2 regions of the Pseudomonas sp. 273 genome follow, and region 2 is predicted to be linked to the other one. Evidence: riboswitches for the same ligand, from Rfam matches in the RefSeq annotation. Region 2 holds a riboswitch; the other holds the start of a gene.
What was found. Region 2 has a riboswitch for manganese ahead of PKO50_RS26375 (TMEM165/GDT1 family protein). Riboswitches for the same ligand answer to the same signal wherever they lie in the genome.
Positions count from the first base shown of each region.

Region 1: another riboswitch for manganese. It lies ahead of PKO50_RS01020 (sodium:proton exchanger); the one in region 2 lies ahead of PKO50_RS26375 (TMEM165/GDT1 family protein).

Region 1 covers NZ_CP116775.1:204,224-214,128, reverse strand. Annotated here, with positions in the region: gene PKO50_RS01040 (response regulator) at 749-1,423, shown strand; gene PKO50_RS01035 (ATP-binding protein) at 1,420-2,805, shown strand; gene PKO50_RS01030 (hypothetical protein) at 2,898-3,149, shown strand; gene PKO50_RS01025 (carboxyl transferase domain-containing protein) at 3,289-6,564, shown strand; yybP-ykoY riboswitch at 6,603-6,773, shown strand; gene PKO50_RS01020 (sodium:proton exchanger) at 6,837-7,847, shown strand; gene PKO50_RS01015 (type 1 glutamine amidotransferase domain-containing protein) at 7,953-8,630, shown strand; RNA gene ssrA (transfer-messenger RNA) at 8,704-9,058, shown strand; gene PKO50_RS01005 (hypothetical protein) at 9,248-9,905, shown strand, end outside.
Region 2 covers NZ_CP116775.1:5,774,238-5,784,142, reverse strand. Annotated here, with positions in the region: gene PKO50_RS26380 (ketosteroid isomerase-related protein) at 356-799, opposite strand; gene PKO50_RS26375 (TMEM165/GDT1 family protein) at 885-1,466, opposite strand; yybP-ykoY riboswitch at 1,547-1,684, opposite strand; gene PKO50_RS26370 (amino acid permease) at 1,724-3,190, opposite strand; gene PKO50_RS26365 (class I SAM-dependent methyltransferase) at 3,315-4,319, opposite strand; gene PKO50_RS26360 (2-hydroxyacid dehydrogenase) at 4,361-5,326, opposite strand; gene PKO50_RS26355 (LysE family transporter) at 5,407-6,036, shown strand; gene PKO50_RS26350 (acetyl-CoA C-acyltransferase) at 6,386-7,561, opposite strand; gene PKO50_RS26345 (fatty acid--CoA ligase) at 7,751-9,433, shown strand; partial or broken gene PKO50_RS26340 (DUF1302 domain-containing protein) at 9,633-9,905, shown strand, end outside.

The DNA.
Region 1 (9,905 bases), 1.9 Mb from region 2:
TACAGGATGACGTCGGACCTAACGGCCACGCCGGACGCCCCCTCTCCCGCTTGCGGGAGAGGGCTGGGGAGAGGGTGCGGAGTCAACCCAAAGCACTGCAGCCGCCGGGTAGTCCCGTTCGCAAGCAAGCTCGCTCCTACACAGCTCCACGCATGGTGCCCCCCTGTAGGAGCGCGCCCTGCGCGCGAATCGCGGGCAGGGCCCGCTCCTACAGGATGACGTCGGACCTAACGGCCACGCCGAACGGCCCCCTCTCCCGCTTGCGGGAGAGGGCTGGGGAGAGGGTGCGGAGTCAACCCAAAGCACTACAGCCGCCGGGTAGTCCCGTTCGCAAGCAAGCTCGCTCCTACACAGCTCCACGCATGGTGCCCCCCTGTAGGAGCGCGCCCTGCGCGCGAATCGCGGGCAGGGCCCGCTCCTACAGGATGACGTCGGACCTAACGGCCACGCCGGACGCCCCCTCTCCCGCTTACGGGAGAGGGCTGGGGAGAGGGTGCGGAGTCAACCCAAAGCACTGCAGCCGCCGGGTAACCCCGTTCGCGAGCAAGCTCGCTCCTGCGATAGCGCTGCCCCGCGTGCACCCATCCTACGAAAAGCGCCTCGGCGCGAAGATACGCAATCGCGCACAGGGGCCCCGCCCCGCCTTAACCAGCCGTTAAGCCGGCGCTGCCAGCCTCTGCCGCGAAACCGCCGCTGCGGCTATCCTGCTGCGGATGGCCGCGGCGGTACCGCGCGAAAGGGGGCGAACATGAGAATCCTGCTGGCTGAAGACGACCCGCTGCTGGGCGACGGCATCCGCGCCGGGCTGGGCCTGGAAGGCGATACCGTGGACTGGGTGACCGACGGCGTGGCCGCCGACCAGGCCCTGGCCACCGACGAATTCGACCTGCTGGTGCTCGACCTCGGCCTGCCGCGCCGCGACGGCATGGAAGTGCTGCGCGGCCTGCGCCGGCGCGGCGACATGACGCCGGTGCTGATCCTCACCGCCCGCGACAAGGTCGCCGACCGCGTGGCCGGCCTGGACGCCGGCGCCGACGACTACCTGAGCAAGCCCTTCGACCTCGACGAACTGCTGGCCCGCGTGCGCGCCCTCACCCGCCGCCACACCGGCCGCGCCCAGCCGGTGCTGGAACACGGCGAGCTGCGCCTGGACCCGGCCACCCACCAGGTCAGCCTGGGCGGCGAGGCGGTGGAGCTGGCCCCGCGCGAATACGCCCTGCTGCGCCTGCTGCTGGAACAGCGCGGCAAGGTGCTCTCGCGCACCCGCCTGGTGGAAGCCCTGTACGGCTGGGACGGCGAGCTGGAAAGCAACGCCATCGAAGTCCACGTGCACCACCTGCGGCGCAAGCTGGGCAACGAGCTGATCCGCACCGTGCGCGGCATCGGCTACGGCATCGACCGCCCGGCCAAGGACGCGCCTTGAGCGCCACGCCCGGGCGCACGCGCCGCGCCGGCTCGCTGAGCCGGCGCCTGCTGCTGCTGCTGATCGGTGGGGTGAGCCTGTGCTGGGTGCTGGCCGGCACCCTCACCTACCACCTCGCCTCGCGCCAGGTGGACCGCCTCTACGACGAGGACATGATCGACTTCGGCGAGGCCGCCCTGCGCCTGGTGGACGTCGCCGGCGGCCAGGGCGAGCTGATCGCCCGCAGCCGCAAGGCCATCGAGGGGCTGCCGCTGGTCAGGCGCGAATCCGCCCTGGGCTACAGCCTCTGGTACCAGGGCCAGCCGCTGTTCGCCACGGCGGGCCTGCCCTCCGGCCTGGAGGCCCTGGAGACGGGCTTCTCCGAGATCAGCCACGGCGGCATCACCTGGCGCGTCCTGCAACTGAGCACCCGCGACGAGAACGCGCGCATCTGGGTGGTGGAGAACCTCCACCACCGCAGCCACACCCTGCACCTGCTGCTGCTCAGCGCGCTCTTCCCGCTGCTGCTGGCCCTGCCGCTGCTGGCCCTGCTGGTGTGGTTCGGCGTCAACAACGGCCTGGCGCCGCTGCGCATCCTCACCGCGCAACTGCACCAGCGCGACGCCCACAGCCTGCAACCCCTGGCGCTCAACCGGGCGCCGGTGGAAGTGCACAGCCTGGTCAACGAACTCAACCTGCTGCTCGAACGCCTGGGCACCGCCATGGAGGCCGAGCGCCGCCTCACCAGCGACGCCGCCCACGAAATCCGCACGCCCCTGGCCAGCCTGCGCACCCACGCCCAGGTGGCGCTGCGCTCCTCCGACCCGGCGGTGCTCGCCCATGGCCTGCAGCAGGTCAGCCGCAGCGTCGAGCGCATCGGCACGCTGATGGAGCAGATCCTCCTGCTGGCGCGCCTGGACAACGAGGAACTGCACGAGACCTTCACCCGCGTCGACCTCGGCCAGCTCAGCGAGGAAACCATCGCCGAGCTGGCCCCCCAGGCCATCGACAAGGGCATCGAGCTGACCCTGGAGAACCAGGGCGCCGAGGTCATGGGCGTGTCGGTGTGGCTGGGCATCATGCTCGGCAACCTGGTGGGCAACGCCCTGCGCTACACCCCCGAGGGCGGCCGCGTGGAAGTGCGCCTGGGCACCGAGGGCACCCAGGTGCAGTTGTGGGTGCTGGACTCCGGCCCCGGCGTGGCCGCCGCCGAGCAGGCCGCCATCTTCACCCGCTTCTACCGCAGCCCCGGCGTCGCCTCCGGCAGCGGCGGCAGCGGCCTGGGCCTGCCCATCGTCAAGCGCGTGGTGGAAATCCACCAGGGCCGCATCAGCCTTCACCCGGGCCTGGACGGCCGCGGCCTGGGCGTGCGGGTGGAACTGCCGTCCGCGCAACTTTCCTGAACCCCGGCACGGCCACCGCAGTCCACCGTACAGGCCCCGCTCGCCTGGCGAGTCGCCGCCTGCGTCATGTTCAGCCGTACAGGTACCGCATCATGAAAACCACCATCCTGTTCATCAGTGCCGCGCTGCTCGCGTCGCCGGTGTTCGCCGCCGACCGTTGCAGCGACAACCTGCAGCGGATCGACGAGAGCATGCAGAGCACCAACAGCAGCGACAGCGTGCAGGAGCAGGCCATGCGTCTTCAGGAGAAAGCTGCCCAGGCCCAGGAACAAGGCAATACCCAGGCCTGCGTCGCCATGACCGAGAAAGCCCTGAAACTGCTGAAGGCCTCGTCCAGCAGCTGACCCGCCCCGTGTTGGGCGCCATGCGTCATAAGCCGGGCTGAGGGCCCGTCATTCGCGAGGCCCCGGTTCGTTCCGGGGCCCCGCTTCATCCCTAAGATGGAGCGATTCCACGCCAGAAGAACGACAAGCGGAATCGCCCATGCCCATCACCTGCCTGCTGATCGCCAACCGTGGCGAGATCGCCATCCGCATCGCCCGCGCCGCCGCCGAACTCGGCATCCGCAGCGTCGCCGTCTTCGCCGAGGACGACGCCGCCTCGCTGCACACCCGCCAGGCCGACCAGGCCGTGCCCCTACGCGGGCGCGGGGCCGCCGCCTACCTGGACATCGCCCAGCTGATCGAAGTGGCCCTGGCCCAGGGCTGCGATGCCGTGCACCCCGGCTATGGCTTCCTTTCCGAGAACGCCGGGTTCGCCCGCCGCTGCGAAGCGGCCGGCCTGCGCTTCGTCGGCCCCGACGCCGAAGTCCTGGAACAGTTGGGCGACAAGGCCCGCGCCCGCGAGCTGGCCAGCCAGCACGGCGTGGCCCTGGCCGCCGGCACCAACCGCGCCACCAGCCTGGAGGAAGCCGGGCGCTTCTTCGCCCAGTTGCCCAGCGGCGCCGGCATGATGATCAAGGCCCTGGCCGGCGGCGGCGGGCGCGGCATGCGCGCGGTGCGCCGGCGCGAGGACATCGCCGAAGCCTATGCGCGCTGCCAGTCGGAAGCCCGCGCGGCCTTCGGCAACGACGCGCTCTACGTCGAGCGCCTGGTGGAGCGCGCCCGGCACATCGAAATCCAGGTCATCGGCGACGGCAGTGGCCAGGTGAGCCACCTGTGGGAGCGCGACTGCAGCCTGCAGCGGCGCAACCAGAAGCTGCTGGAGATCGCCCCCAGCCCCGGCCTGCACCCGCGCCTGCGCGGAGCCATCGCCAGCGCCGCGGTGCGCCTGGCCGAAGCGGTGCGCTACCGCGGCCTGGGCACCTTCGAATTCCTCCTCGACGAGGACAGCGGCGACTTCCTGTTCATGGAAGCCAACCCGCGCCTGCAGGTGGAACACACCATCACCGAGGCCATCACCGGCATCGACCTGGTCCAGGCCCAGCTGCGCCTCGCCGCCGGCGCCAGCCTGGCCGAGCTGGGTTTGCAACAGGCAGATATCCCCGCCCCGCGCGGCTTCGCCCTGCAACTACGGATCAACCTGGAAAGCCTGGCCGCCGACGGCACGCCGCAACCGGCCAGCGGCGTATTGGCCGCCTACCAGCCGCCCAGCGGCCCCGGCCTGCGGGTGGACGGCTACGGCTACCCCGGCTACCGCACCGGCGCCGGCTACGACTCGCTGCTGGCCAAGCTGATCGTCCAGGCGGCGGATTATCCACAGGCCCTGCGCAAGGCCTACCACGCGCTCTGCGAATTCCGCATCGAAGGCGTTGCCAACAACATCCCGCTGCTGCTCAACCTGCTGCGCCGCCCGGAACTGGCGGACAACCAGGTGAGCACCCGCTTCATCGAGCAGCACCTGGCGGAGCTGCTGGCCGGCGGCGAGCACCCGCACCGCTGGCTGGGCAGCGCCGGCGGCGAACAGGCCACGCGCAGCCACGCGGCACCGCCCGGCTGCCTCGCCCTGAACGCTCCCGGCGCCGGCGTGCTGGTCAGCCTGCTGGCCGCCCCCGGCGACGCCGTGGCCAGCGGCCAGGTGATCGCCATCGTCGAAGCCATGAAGATGGAATTCGAGGTCAAGGCCAGCGCCAGCGGCATCGTCCACAGCCTGGCCGCCGAACCGGGCGACAGCCTCGACGAAGGCGCGCCGCTGCTGTTCGTCGAGCCGGCGGAAGTGGCCGCGCTGGACGAAGGCCTGGCCGGCGAGCAGGACCTCGAACACATCCGCGCCGACCTCGCCGAAGTCCTCGAACGCCATGCCATCGGCCTCGACGCGCGGCGCCCGGAAGCCATCGCCAAGCGCCACGCCGCCGGCAAGCGCAGCGCCCGGGAAAACCTCGCCGACCTGCTGGATGCCGGCAGCTTCATCGAGTACGGCGCCCTGGCCATCGCCGCGCAACGGCGGCGGCGCAGCCTGGAGGAGCTGCAGACGATCAGCCCGGCCGACGGCTTGGTCACCGGCCTGGGCAGCGTCAATGCCGCGCAGTTCGGCGAGGAAGCCGCGCGCTGCCTGGCCATCGCCTACGACTACACGGTGTTCGCCGGCACCCAGGGGGTGATGAACCACAAGAAGAGCGACCGCATGCTGCAACTGGCCGAGCAGTGGCGCATCCCGATGGTGCTCTACGCCGAAGGCGGCGGCGGGCGCCCCGGCGACAGCGACTACCTGGGCGTGGCCGGGCTGGACTGCGCCACCTTCATGGGCATGGCGAAACTCTCCGGGCTGGTGCCGCTGGTGGGCGTGGTTTCCGGCCGCTGCTTCGCCGGCAACGCCGCGCTGCTGGGCTGCTGCGACGTGATCATCGCCACCCGCGACAGCAGCATCGGCATGGCGGGCCCGGCGATGATCGAGGGCGGCGGCCTGGGCCGCTACGCCGCCGAGGAAGTCGGGCCGAGCAGCGTGCAGGGCCCCAACGGGGTGATCGACGTGCTGGTGGAGGACGAGGCCGAAGCCACGCGCATCGCCCGCCAGTACCTGTCCTACTTCCAGGGCGAGGTCGCCGACTGGCAGTGCACGGACCAGCGCCACCTGCGCCACGCCGTGCCGGAGAACCGCCTGCGCGCCTACGACATGCGCCAGGTCATCGCCACCCTGGCCGACGAAGGCTCGGTGCTGGAGCTGCGCCGGCAGTTCGCCCCGGGCATGATCACCGCGCTGGTGCGCATCGAAGGCAAGCCCTTCGGCCTGATCGCCAACAACCCCGCGCACCTGGGCGGCGCCATCGACGCCGTGGCCGGCGACAAGGCCGCGCGCTTCATGCAACTGTGCGACGCCTTCGACCTGCCGATGCTGTCGCTGTGCGACACCCCCGGCTTCATGGTCGGCCCGGAGGCGGAAAAGCAGGGCACGGTGCGCCACGTCTCGCGCATGTTCGTCACCGCCGCCAGCCTGAGCGTGCCCTTCTTCACCGTGGTGCTGCGCAAGGGCTATGGCCTGGGCGCCATGGCCATGGCCGCCGGCAGCTTCCATGCCTCGCTGTTCACCATCGCCTGGCCCAGCGGCGAGTTCGGCGCCATGGGCCTGGAGGGCGCGGTGCGGCTGGGCTACGCCAAGGAGCTGGCGGCCGTGGAGGACGCCGGGGAACGGCAGAAGCTGTTCGACAAGATGGTCGCTGCGGCCTATCGCCACGGCAAAGGGCTGAACATGGCCAGCTTCCTGGAGATCGACGACGTCATCGACCCGGCCGAGACCCGCCGCTGGCTGCTGCGCGGCCTGGCGTCGACGCCGAAAGCGGCGAAACGCGCCGGCAAGAAGCGCCCTTTGATCGACACATGGTGAAACAAGCCCTTGAGCGCGCCGGGCAATCCGCTAGAATGCCCGGCGTCATTGGGGAGTAGCCGCCCGCCCGGAAACACCGGCGGGGACCACGTCAACATCCTTGGCCGGCAGGCCATGGCGTGGCCAGCGCACAGCCTGGCAAGACCTTTGACCATGCAACCTCCGCAGCGGCCGGGGAGGCGCATGGTCATGGGTACTACACCGGCCGGGAGTTCCACCGTGATGCACCGCCTCCGTCCCGTGTCGCCCTCCACCCGCGAGGAGCGCGCCCCATGCTGACCTTCGTCCTCGAACTGCTCGGCATGTTGCTGCTCATTCTGGTCGCCGCCGAACTCTTCACCAACGCCCTGGAACACCTGGGCGAGCGCCTGGGCATTTCCGAAGGCGTCACCGGCTCGCTGTTCGCCGCCATCGGCACCGCCCTGCCGGAAACCCTGGTACCGCTGCTGGCGCTGGTGGCCGGCACCAGCAACGTGTCGCTCAACGAAGAAGTGGGCGTGGGCGCCATCCTCGGCGCGCCGCTGATGCTCTCCACCCTGTCCACCTGCCTGATGGCCTGCTTCGTCCTCCGCGGCCGTGGCCTGCGCGGGCGCCTGGTGCCCGAGCGCAGCGGCCTGCTGCGCGACCTCAACTTCTTCCTCCTGGCCTTCTGCCTGGCCACGGTGGCGATGTTCGTGCCCTCGCAGTTGCACAGCTACCGCATCGGCCTGAGCGTGCTGCTGGTGCTCACCTACATCGGCTACATCACCCTCACCCTGCGCGCCTCCCGCGAACTGGTGGAGGACGGCCACGGCACCGCGGCGGAAAACCCCATGTGGCTGGCGCGCACCGGCCTGCCGACCAACATCGTCACCATAGTCGCGCAACTGGCCCTGGGCCTGGCCCTGCTGGTGCTCGGCGCCAAGGGCTTCATCCACGGCGTGGAAGGCCTGTCCAGCCTGCTCGGCATCTCCGCCCTGCTGCTCTCGCTGCTGATCATCCCCATCGCCACCGAGTTGCCGGAGAAGGTCAACAGCATCCTCTGGGTGCGCCGCGGCAAGGACACCCTGGCCTTCGGCAACATCACCGGCGCCATGGTCTTCCAGGGCACCCTGCTGCCGGCCATCGGCATCCTGCTGACGCCCTGGCAGCCGCGCATCGAAGTGCTCACCGGCGTACTGGTGACCCTCGGCGCGGCGCTCTGGCTGCGCCTCAACGCCCGCCACGACGGCATCGCCGCCTGGGTGTTGCTGGGCAACGGCGCACTCTACGTCGCCTACCTGGCCATCACCCTCGGCCGCTGAACACCGCGCCGCAGCGTGCAAGCCGCGGCGCAGCGCCTAAACTGACGGTTCCGCCAGGCGCCCGGCCGGCGCCTGCCGTCACACCGCTGCATGCAAGGAGAGGCCATGAAGATCCTGGTAGTGCTCACATCCCACGACCAACTGGGCGACACCGGCAAGAAAACCGGCTTCTGGCTGGAGGAATTCGCCGCGCCCTACTACGTGTTCAAGGACGCCGGCGCCGAGCTGACGCTCGCCTCGCCCAAGGGCGGCCAGCCGCCGCTGGACCCCAAGAGCGACGAGCCCGACGCCCAGACCCCGGCCACCGAGCGCTTCCGCAAGGACCCCGAGGCCCAGGCCACCCTGGCCAGCACCCGCAGGCTGGCCGAGGTGAACGAAGCCGACTACGACGCCATCTTCTACCCCGGCGGCCACGGCCCCCTGTGGGACCTGGCCGAGGACAAACACTCCATCGCCCTGATCGAGGCCTTCGCCCACGCCGGCAAGCCGGTGGCCACCGTCTGCCACGCCCCCGGCGTGCTGCGCCACGCCAGGAACGGCGACGGCAAGCCGCTGGTCGAGGGCCGCCACGTCACCGGCTTCTCCAACAGCGAGGAAGAAGCCGTGGGCCTGACCGCCGTGGTGCCCTTCCTGGTGCAGACCGAACTCAAGGCCAAGGGCGGCCGCTACAGCAAGGCCGACGACTGGCAGAGCCACGTGGAAGTGGACCGCCTGCTGATCACCGGGCAGAACCCCGCCTCCAGCGAAGCGGTGGCCGAAGCCGTGCTGAAACTCCTGGGCTGACAGGCACTTGCAAGCCCCCCGGTGGACGCGCCGGGGGCTTTGCCGTACACTGGCCGCGACCTTTACGGGTTTTGGGGCCGATTAGGATTCGACGCCGGTAACAAAACTTGAGGGGCATGCCGAGTAGGTGACAGTTCTCGTAAATCCGCTGCCACAATTCATAGTTGCCAACGACGACAACTACGCTCTGGCCGCCTAAGGGCGCCAGCAGACCCTAGGGGATGCCTGTAAACCCGAAGATTAGGTCTGTCAGATAGAACAGGATCGCCGCCAAGTTCGCTGTAGACGTAACGGCTAAAACTCATACAGCTCGCTCCAAGCGCCCTGCCACTCGGGCCGCGCGGAGTTAACTCAGTAGAGATGGCTAAGCATGTAGAACCGATAGCGGAGAGCTGGCGGACGGGGGTTCAAATCCCCCGGCTCCACCAAATGTAAACGATAAGCCCCTGAATTTCCTAGTGAATTTCAGGGGCTTTTTCTTTTCCTCCGCAAGCTGTCGAAGAACTGTCGAAAATGGCATTCTACTGCCAGCTTTACGCTTGGCTGCTAGATGACTCCCCTGCCAAGCTACGATCTATCTCCTTAACGTCTTTAATATTACGTTTCGCGAGGAAGACATGTCAGTACTATTTTTTATGCCATGGGTCACAACGACCTTACCAATACAATTGGGGCGAATCACCATCCACCCGTATATTAGAGGGGAGGCACCCGGAGCTCTCTTTGGGATAGACCAGTCTAGTATTGATGCGGTAATGGCTAACTATGGAGACCAGTCCTTTCAACCACTCCCCGCCATAAGCAGACGCATTGATACAGCGTCTATAATTACGTGGGAAAACGATACTACAAATCTAGAGGTAGGCGAAGAAGAAATACAAGCAAGATTCGAAGAAACCAAAATACTAATATTCGCAGCGATAGCAAATCGAAGATTTTGCCACTTCACCGACTACTGTAACACTGACAGCTACCAAGTTATTGCCCAGCGATTCGACAATACAGAAGCAGGAGCAACCTGCATCACAACAAGAAGGCGAGACGGCGGCACTCAACACTATATAGGAACTTCAGCAGCACCTAGATTCATTCGCCCCTTCCACATTGGCGGCCATATACCATCAAACATCGACCAATCAGTGGCGAACGCGCTATTTAATCTTCAAACAGGTAATTTGAAATCACAAATAACTGCAGCAATAGATTCTTTCTTGCTTGCAAATACCGACGCGCCGGGCATAAAAGAACAATCAGAACTAACACTGATGCGAGTAG
Region 2 (9,905 bases):
CGGACTTCGTTCGCGAATCGCGCGCAGGCTGGGGCGTAGGGCGAATAACCGTTCGCGGTTATCCGCCGATACACCGGCGCTACAGCCAATGCCAGGGGCAACCCCGGAGCCGCCGGGGATCGCGGCCAGACGGCGGATAACGCCGTAGGCGTTATGCGCCCTACGCCGGGCTCACCCGCGACGTAGGGCGAATAACCGTTCGCGGTTATCCGCCGATACACCGGCGCTACAGCCAATGCCAAGGTCAATCCTGGAGCCGCCGGGGATCGCGGCCAAACGGCGGATAACGCCGTAGGCGTTATGCGCCCTACGGCTGAGCGGATTTATCCGCGATTCGCGTGCAGGGCATTTCCCCTCAGGGCAGCGCCTGCTCCGCCAGCGGGCGGTTCTGCAGGCCCATCTGGCTGCGGAAGCTTTCCATATCGATCAGCGTGCACAGCTCCTGCAGCTTGCCGTGGCTGTTGAATACCCACAGGGCCATGCCGGGGATGCTGAGCACCTTGTCGCTGGCCGGGTAGCCGAAGGCGGGGCGGCTGATGGTGCCGACCAGGGTGCTCCAGGTGAACACCTTGTGGCCCTCGCCGATGCATTCCTCGACCACCACTTCCAGGTCGTCCATGGACGTGCGGATGCCCTCGATCAGCTGCCGGTAGCCGGCGCTGTCCAGGGGCTGGGCGGAGAAGCTGCTCTTGTAGAGGAAGTCCGGGCTGTGCAGCTGGGTGGCCAGGGCCAGGCGGCCCTTGTTCCAGCTCAGGTCGATGTGCTGGCGGGCGAGGCGTTTCAGGTCCTTGTCAGTCATGGCTGTTTCCTTCAGCTAGGGACGACAGTTGTCACTGTAGGCCTGTGGCATGGCGGCGGCATTGGCCGCCACGCCGAAGCGGCCGTCAGAACAGCCCTGACAGCTGGGCGGCGTGCCAGGCCGCGACCAGGCCCAGCACGGCGAAGGCGCAGGCGGCCAGGCGGCGGATCAGCGCCAGCGGCAGGCGCTCGGCGGCGAAGTTGCCGGCCAGCACCACCGGCACGTTGGCCAGCAGCATGCCGATGGTGGTGCCCAGCACCACCAGCCAGAAGTGCGGGTACTGCGCGGCCAGCATCACGGTGGCGACCTGGGTCTTGTCGCCCATCTCGGCGAGGAAGAAGGCGATCAGCGTGGTGAGGAAGGGGCCGAACCTCTTCAGGCCGCCCTCTTCGTCGTCATCCAGCTTGTCCGGCACCAGGGTCCAGGCCGCCACGGCCAGGAAGGAGGCGGCCAGCAGCCAGCTCAGGGCGGCTTCGGAGAAGAAGGTGGAGACCCATTTGCCCACGGCGCCGGCAGCGAAGTGGTTGACCAGGGTAGCGACGACGATGCCGGCGATGATCGGCCAGGGCTTGCGGAAGCGCGCGGCGAGGACGAGGGCGAGCAGTTGCGTCTTGTCGCCGATTTCGGCGAGGGCAACCACCAGGATAGGGACGAACAGGGATTCCATCAGGCTTTCCTAAGGGGGCGGGTCGACTAATCACCGATGACACGCGCCATCCGCCCACCCCGGGTCGGATCGCTCGTGTCATAGGTCTTGTCAAACCCGGGCCCGACTGCTGCGGGCCTTGGGGCCGCACGCGCCATGGTCTGCGGACCAAGTGTGTTGACGCGTGCCGGGCGAGGGCGGGAACCGCTCGCGGGAGACTACTCCCCTAGGACGGGGCGCATTCTGCCCAAGTCGTCCGGCTTGGGCAAGCCTGACTTTCAGTCGACGTCGCGGCCGGAGGTGACGTCCATCTCCTCGTAGCGGACGAAGCGGCTGCCGTTCTTCAGGCGGTAGCCCCACCAGATGGCGAGGAACAGCGGCAGGCTGACGTAGGTGGCGACCAGCCCGGTCCAGTCGATGTGCTCGCCGACGAACGCCTGGTAGTTCTGCCCGAGGGTGATCGCCAGGCACAGGGCGAAGGCGAACAGCGGGCCGAAGGGGAACCACTTGGCGCGGTAGGGCAGGTCGTCGAGCTTGCCGCCCTGCAGCAGGTAGCCCTTGCGGAAGCGGTAGTGGGAAATGGCGATGCCCAGCCAGACGATGAAGCCGCACATGCCCGAGGTGTTGAGCAGCCAGGTGTAGACGGTCTTGTCGCCGATGAAGCTGCTGAGGAAGCACAGGCCGCCGATCAGCGTGGTGGCGTAGAGCGCATAGCGCGGCACGCCGCTCTGCGAGATCTGCCGGAACAGGCGCGGCGCCTGGCCATGCAGGGCCATGGTGTAGAGCATGCGGGTGGAGGCGTACATCCCCGAGTTGCCGGCGGAGAGGATCGCCGAAAGGATCACCGCGTTCATCACCCCGGCGGCCGCGGCCAGGCCGGCGCGCTCGAAGAGCAGGGTGAAGGGCGAGGTGCTGATGTCGCTGCTGTCGGTCTTGAGCAGGTTCGGATCGGTGTAGGGGATCAGCATGCCGATGACGAAGATCGACAGGATGTAGAACATCAGGATCCGCCAGAACACCTGGCGGATGGCGATGGGGATCGACTTGTGCGGGTGCTCCGACTCGCCGGCGGCGACGCCGATCAGCTCGGTGCCCTGGAACGAGAAGCCGGCGATCATCGCCACCCCGACCATGGCCTGCAGGCCGCCGACGAAGGGCGCATCGCCGGTGGTGAAGTTGCTGAAGCCGGGGGAGTCGATGCCGTGCATGATGCCGAAGATGCTCGCCAGGCCGATGCCGATGAAGATCACCACGGCCACCACCTTGATCAGCGCGAACCAGAACTCGCTCTCGCCGAAGCCCTTCACCGAGAAGAAGTTGAGGCCGAACATGATGGCCAGGAAGATCGCGCTCCAGTACAGGCCGGGCACGTCGGGGAACCAGAAGTGCATCACCAACTGCGCGGCCACCAGTTCCGCGGCGATGGTCACCGCCCAGTTGTACCAGTAGTTCCAGCCCATGGCGAAGCCGAAGCCGTCGTCGATGAAGCGGCTGCCGTAGGTGGAGAAGGAGCCGGAGTCGGGGATGTAGGCGGCCATCTCGCCCAGGCTGGTCATCAGGAAGAACACCATCAGGCCGATCAGCGCGTAGGCCAGCAGCGCGCCGCCGGGGCCGGCGGTGGCGACGGTGCTGCCGGAGGCGACGAACAGCCCGGTGCCGATCGAGCCGCCGATGGCGATCATGTTCAGGTGCCTGGGCTTGAGCGAGCGCTTCAGGTGCGCGGGGGTCTTTTCCGGCGACTTCACGAAGGTCAGCTCGGCTTCTTTCACGGTGCTTTTCACGGCGATCCTCGGCTCGTGAGGCGCGCCGGCTGGGCGCGCCCTTTTCGGTCTGGTGGAGTGTAGTGGGCCCGCGACGAGGCGCCCGGGCTCAGGGGCGGCGGGCGCTGTAGATGCGGAAACCGTCGCCCTCGGCGAGGCTGCGGCAGGGGCCCAGGTGCTGTTCGATCAGCGGCGGGTACTTGAGGAAGCTGTTGGCCACCAGGCGCAGTTCGCCGCCCGGACGCAGGTGTTGCGCGGCTTCGCGCAGCAGGTGTTCGCTGGCCTGGTAGTCGGTGTGCACGCCCTGGTGGAAGGGCGGGTTGCTGACGATGGCGGCCAGGCCCGGGGGCGCCGCGTCGATGCCATCGCCGCCGATCACCTCGCCTTCCAGGCCGTTGGCGGCAAGGGTCAGGCGGCTGCTTTCCAGGGCGAAGGCGTCGACGTCGAGCAGGCTCAGGCGGCTGGCCGGGTAGCGGCGCTTGAGCACCGCGCCGAGCACGCCGGCGCCGCAGCCGAAGTCCAGCACGTGGCCTTCGGGCAGGCCGTCCAGGTGCTCCAGCAGCAGGGCGCTGCCGCGGTCCAGGCGGCCGTGGCTGAACACACCGGGCAGGGTGACCACCTGCAGTTCGCCGTCGGCCAGTTCCAGGCTGTAGCGCTGGGCCAGGGCGTGCAGGTCGGGACAGGGCAGGGCGCCATCGACGCTGGCGTGCCAGAGCTGGCAGTGCCGCGCGCTGTCGAGCTTGGCGGCCTTGGCCAGGGCGCCGAGCTGTTTGGCGGCGCGTTCGACGCCGGCGCGTTTCTCGCCCACCAGGTACAGCTGGCCGCCGGGCACGCGGCTGGCCAGGGCGGCCAGCAGGTAGTCGGTCAGCTCGCGGGACTTGGGCAGGAACAGCACGGCGGCGTCGAACTCGCCGCTTGGCGGCGTCACGCCGAAATGGCAGCGCCCCGGGTGGCGGCCGTCCAGCAGCCGCTGCTCGCCGGCGTGCCAGCTCCAGCCCAGGGCCTGGGGCAGCTCGCCGAGCAGGCCGTCGGCGGGCAGGCCGGCCAGCAGCACGCGGCCGGCGAAACGTTCGATCTGGCGCAGCAGCACCTCGCTGGTAGGGGCGTAGGACATGCGGCCTCCTGAAAAAGGGCGCGAGTTTAGCACTTCGCGCTTCAGTCGACCCGCCGCAGCCTGTCGCCGCGGAAGAAGGCCGCGGCGTTGTCCGTCACCTGGCCGACGATGCGCTGCCGCGCCTCGCGGCTGCCCCAGGCGTTGTGCGGGGTGACGATCAGCCGCGGGATGTCGCCGGCCAGCAGCGGGTTGCCGTCCTTGGGCGGCTCGACGCTGAGCACGTCGGTGGCGGCGCCGCCCAGGTGGCCGCGGCGCAGGGTGTCGGCCAGGGCCTGCTCGTCGATCAGGCCGCCGCGGGCGGTGTTGACGATGAAGGCGCCGGGCTTCATCAGGTCCAGCTCGCGCTGGCCGATCATCCCGCGGGTCTGGTCGGTCAGCGGGCAGTGCAGGCTGATGGCGTCGACCTGCGGCAGCAGCTCGTCCAGCGCCAGGCGGTCGGCGCGCGGCGGCCGGCCGGGCAACTGGCCGAGCAGCACGCGCATGCCGAAGGCCTCGGCCAGGCGGCCCACCGCGCCGCCCAGTTCGCCGTGGCCGAGCAGGCCGAGGGCCTTGCCCTCCAGCTCGACGATGGGGTAGTCCAGCAGGCAGAACTGGGTGGCCTGCTGCCAGCGCCCGGCGCGCACCGCCGCCTGGTAGTCGGGCAGCCGGGTGGCCAGGGCGAGCAGCAGGCCGATGGCGTGCTGGGCCACCGAGGCGGTGCCGTAGCCCTGGCAGTTGCACACGGCGATGCCGCGTTCGCGGGCGGCGGCCAGGTCGATGTTGTTGGTGCCGGTGGCGGTGACCAGGATCAGCTTGAGGTCCGGGCACTGGGCCAGGGTTTCGGCGCTGATGGGCGCCTTGTTGCTGATGGCCACGTTGGCCTCGCGCAGGCGCCCGGCGATCTCGCCCGGGGCGCTGGCGGCGTGCAGGACCAGTTCGCCGAAGGCCTGGTGCAGCGGCTGCAGGTCGAGGTCGCCGAGGTCGAGGGAGGCGGTGTCGAGGAACACGGCGCGGGAGCTGTTCATCACTGGCTGTACCTTTTGCGGGAAGCGGGGCTGGCGTAAGGTTGCCAGCCTGACGGCGTTAATCACACCCCTGCGGAGGTTGCATGTACTGGACGGAATTCCTCACCGTGGCATTGATCCACCTGCTCGCGGTGGCCAGCCCCGGCCCGGACTTCGCCGTGGTGGTGCGCGAGAGCGTGACCCACGGCCGCCGCGCCGGCACCTGGACGGCGCTGGGGGTGGGCTGCGCCATCTCCATCCACGTGACCTACTCGCTGCTGGGCATCGGCCTGATCGTTTCGCAGTCGATCATGCTGTTCAACACCCTCAAGTGGCTGGCCGCGGCCTACCTGTTCTACATCGGCATCAAGGCGCTGCGGGCGAAGCCTGCCGGCGGCGACGGCAGAGTGGAGGTCGCTGCGCCGAGCGAACGCACCCCGCGCGGGGCCTTCGTCAGCGGCTTCGTCACCAACGGCCTGAACCCCAAGGCGACGCTGTTCTTCCTGTCGCTGTTCACCGTGGTCATCAACCCGCACACCCCGGTGCTGGTGCAGGCCGGCTACGGCGTCTACCTGGCTTGCGCCACCGCGGCCTGGTTCAGCTTCGTGGCCCTGCTGTTCAGCCAGCAGCGCGTGCGCGCCGGCTTCGCCCGCATGGGGCACTGGTTCGACCGGATGATGGGGGTGGTGCTGGTGGGGCTGGGTGTCAAGCTGGCTTTCACCGAATTGCGCTGAGGGTTGGGGGCTTGCGCTTTTCGTAGGAGCGAGCTTGCTCGCGAATGGTGCTTGGCTGGGGCTTTGGGTGTTGGGTTTTAGAGCGCCCTCTCCCTAACCCTCTCCCTGAAGGGAGAGGGGACCGTTCGGTGTGTTCGGTTGCTTCGGCGTTAGCCGGCTTGTACCGATTACCCGTCTAACACCAAATCCTTTCTCGGCACGGGGAGAGGGGCTCTCAGACCTGCCACCGATGTTCCGGCCAGCAGCCGAAAATCGCGCGCAGGGAATGGCATACACAGCGGCTTGCACGGAGCCGAAACGAAAAGGGCGCGACCATGGTCGCGCCCTTTTTCTGTTACCGGTAACAGCGTTACAGCAGCTCGATGGCCACCGCGGTGGCCTCGCCGCCGCCGATGCACAGCGAGGCCACGCCGCGCTTGCCGCCCTTCTTCTGCAGGGCGTTGATCAGGGTGACGATGATCCGCGAGCCGGTGGAGCCCACCGGGTGGCCCTGGGCGCAGGCGCCGCCGTAGACGTTGACCTTGGCGTGGTCCAGGCCGTGTTCGCGCATGGCCAGCATGGTGACCATGGCGAAGGCTTCGTTGATCTCGAACAGGTCGACGTCGTCCTTGCTCCAGCCGGTCTTCCTGAACAGGTTGGTCATGGCGCCGATGGGGGCCAGGGTGAATTCGCTCGGGTCCTGGCTCTGGGTGGCGTGGCCGACGATTTTCGCCAGCGGCTTCAGGCCGCGGCGGGCGGCCTCCTCGGCGGTCATCAGGACCAGGGCGCTGGCGCCGTCGGAGATGGAGCTGGCGTTGGCCGCGGTGATGGTGCCGTCCTTCTTGAACGCCGGCTTCAGGCTGGGAATCTTGTCCAGGTTGGCGGTCAGCGGCTGCTCGTCGTCCTTCACCAGCACTTCGCCCTTGCGGGTGGTCACGGTCACCGGGGCGATCTCGCTGGCCAGCGAGCCGTCCTTGATCGCCGCCTGGGCGCGCTTGAGCGACTCGATGGCGTAGGCGTCCATCGCCTCGCGGGTGATGCCGTTGCTGTCCGCCGTGTCCTGGGCGAAGGAGCCCATCAGGCGGCCGCTGCGGGCGTCTTCCAGGCCGTCGAGGAACATGTGGTCCTTGATCTCGGCGTGGCCCATGCGCAGGCCGGTGCGGGCCTTCTCCAGCACGTAGGGGGCGTTGGACATGCTCTCCATGCCGCCGGCGACCATGATCGTGTTGGTTCCGGCCTTGAGCAGGTCGTGGGCCAGCATCACCGCCTTCATGCCCGAGCCGCACAGCTTGTTGATGGTGGTGCAGCCGGTGGCGGCGGGCAGGCCGGCGTTGAGTGCCGCCTGTCGGGCCGGGCCCTGCTTCAGGCCGGCCGGCAGCACGCAGCCCATGATCACTTCCTCGACATCGGCGGCGTCGATACCGGCGCGGGCGACTGCCTCGCGGATGGCGATGGCACCCAGTTCCACCGCGGGGACCGCGGCCAGGCTGCCCTGGAAGCCGCCCATGGGGGTGCGGGCGCCGCTGACGATGACGATTTCGGACATGGAAAACTACCTCGTGGCTCTTGTTCTTGGGGGCGGCCGTGAACGACCGGGTGGCGGCGATTCTAGCGCGTGACCGGATCAGGCCAAAGAGTCACCCGCAAATCACTCTTTGGATGGATGATTGGTCATGATCGCGCCTCTACAGTCACCGGCATCGACTCCCATGAAGGTCCCACAGGTAAGCCGAACATGCTCAAGACCCGTCTCCTCCCCGCTGCGAGCAATGCCTACCAGTACCCGTTGCTGGTCAAGAGCCTGCTGTTGTCCGGCGCGCGCTACGAAAAAAGCCGCGAGATCGTCTACCGCGACCTGGTGCGCTACAACTACGCCACCTTCAACGAGCGCGTCGCGCGCCTGGCCAACGTCCTCACCGAGGCCGGCGTGCAGGCCGGCGACACCGTGGCGGTGATGGACTGGGACAGCCACCGCTACCTGGAGGCGATGTTCGCCATCCCGATGATCGGCGCGGTGCTGCACACCATCAACATCCGCCTCTCGCCGGAGCAGATCCTCTACACCATGAACCACGCCGAGGACCGCTTCGTGCTGGTCAACAGCGAGTTCGTGCCGCTCTACCAGGGCATCGCCGGGCAGCTGACCACGGTGCAGAAGACCCTGTTGCTGACCGACGGCGCCGACAAGACCTGCGCGCTGCCCGACTGCATCGGCGAATACGAGACGCTGATGGCCGCGGCCAGCCCGCGCTACGCCTTCCCCGACTTCGACGAGAACTCGGTGGCCACCACCTTCTACACCACCGGTACCACCGGCAACCCCAAGGGCGTGTACTTCACCCACCGCCAGCTGGTGCTGCACACCCTGGCCATGGCCTCGACCATCGCCAGCCTGGACAGCATCCGCCTGATGGGCAACAGCGACGTGTACATGCCAATCACCCCGATGTTCCACGTGCATGCCTGGGGCACCCCCTACGTGGCCACCATGCTCGGCATCAAGCAGGTGTACCCGGGGCGTTACGACCCGGAACTGCTGGTGGAGCTGTGGAAGCGCGAGAAGGTCACCTTCTCCCACTGCGTGCCGACCATCCTGCAGATGGTGATGAACGCCAAGGCCGCCCAGGGCCTGGACTTCAACGGCTGGAAGATCATCATCGGCGGCAGCGCGCTGACCCGCTCGCTGTACGAGGCGGCCCAGGCCCGCGGTATCCAGCTGACCGCCGCCTACGGCATGTCCGAGACCTGCCCGCTGATCTCCTGCGCCTACCTCAACGAGGAGCTCAAGGCCGGCAGCGAGGACGAGCGCACCACCTACCGGATCAAGGCCGGCGTGCCGGTGCCGCTGGTGGACGCGGCGATCATGGACGAACACGGCCAGCTGCTGCCGGCCGACGGCGAGTCCCAGGGCGAACTGGTGCTGCGTTCGCCCTGGCTGACCCAGGGCTACTTCCGCGAGCCGCAGAAGGGCGAGGAGCTCTGGGCCGGCGGCTGGATGCACACCGGCGACGTGGCCACCCTCGACGGCATGGGCTTCATCGATATCCGCGACCGTATCAAGGACGTGATCAAGACCGGCGGCGAATGGCTGTCCTCGCTGGAGCTGGAAGACCTCATCAGCCGTCACCCGGCGGTGCGCGAGGTGGCCGTGGTGGGGGTGCCGGACCCGCAATGGGGCGAGCGCCCGTTCGCCCTGCTGGTGCTCTTCGAGGGCCAGCAACTGGATGCGAAAGGGTTGAAGGAACACCTCAAGCCTTTCGTCGAGCAGGGCCACATCAACAAGTGGGCGATTCCCTCGCAGATCGCCGTTGTTACTGAAGTTCCCAAGACCAGCGTGGGCAAGCTGGACAAGAAGCGCATCCGTGTGGATATCGCTCGTTGGCAGGAGTCCGGCAGCGAATTCCTCTCCGCCCTGTAATCCCTTCCCTCCGGCTGCGTCCCCCAAGCAAGCGCTTGGCACGGGGCGCAGCCTCTGCTAATCCTTTCTGCGAGCCGTCTAGCTTGCGGCTCGTTGCCGCAGCGACGCGCTAAATCACACTTTCGAGGGATCAAGCCCGTCGGGGGGCTGGCTATAGTCGCTGCCACTCATAACAAAAATCACACATGGAGTAGCGTCGATGACACAAATGAAGAAGATCTGGCGCCTGGCGCGTTTGCCGCTGGCCGTCAGCCTGGCTTCCACGCTTGCCACTCCCGCTTCGGCGGTCACCTTCAACATCGGCGAGATCGAGGGTTCCTTCGATTCCAGCCTGTCGGTCGGCGCCAGCTGGTCGACGCAGAATCCGGACAAGAACCTGATCGGCGTGAACAACGGCGGCAAGGGGCTGTCGCAGACCTCCGACGACGGCCACCTGAACTACAAGGCCGGCAAGACCTTCTCGAAGATCTTC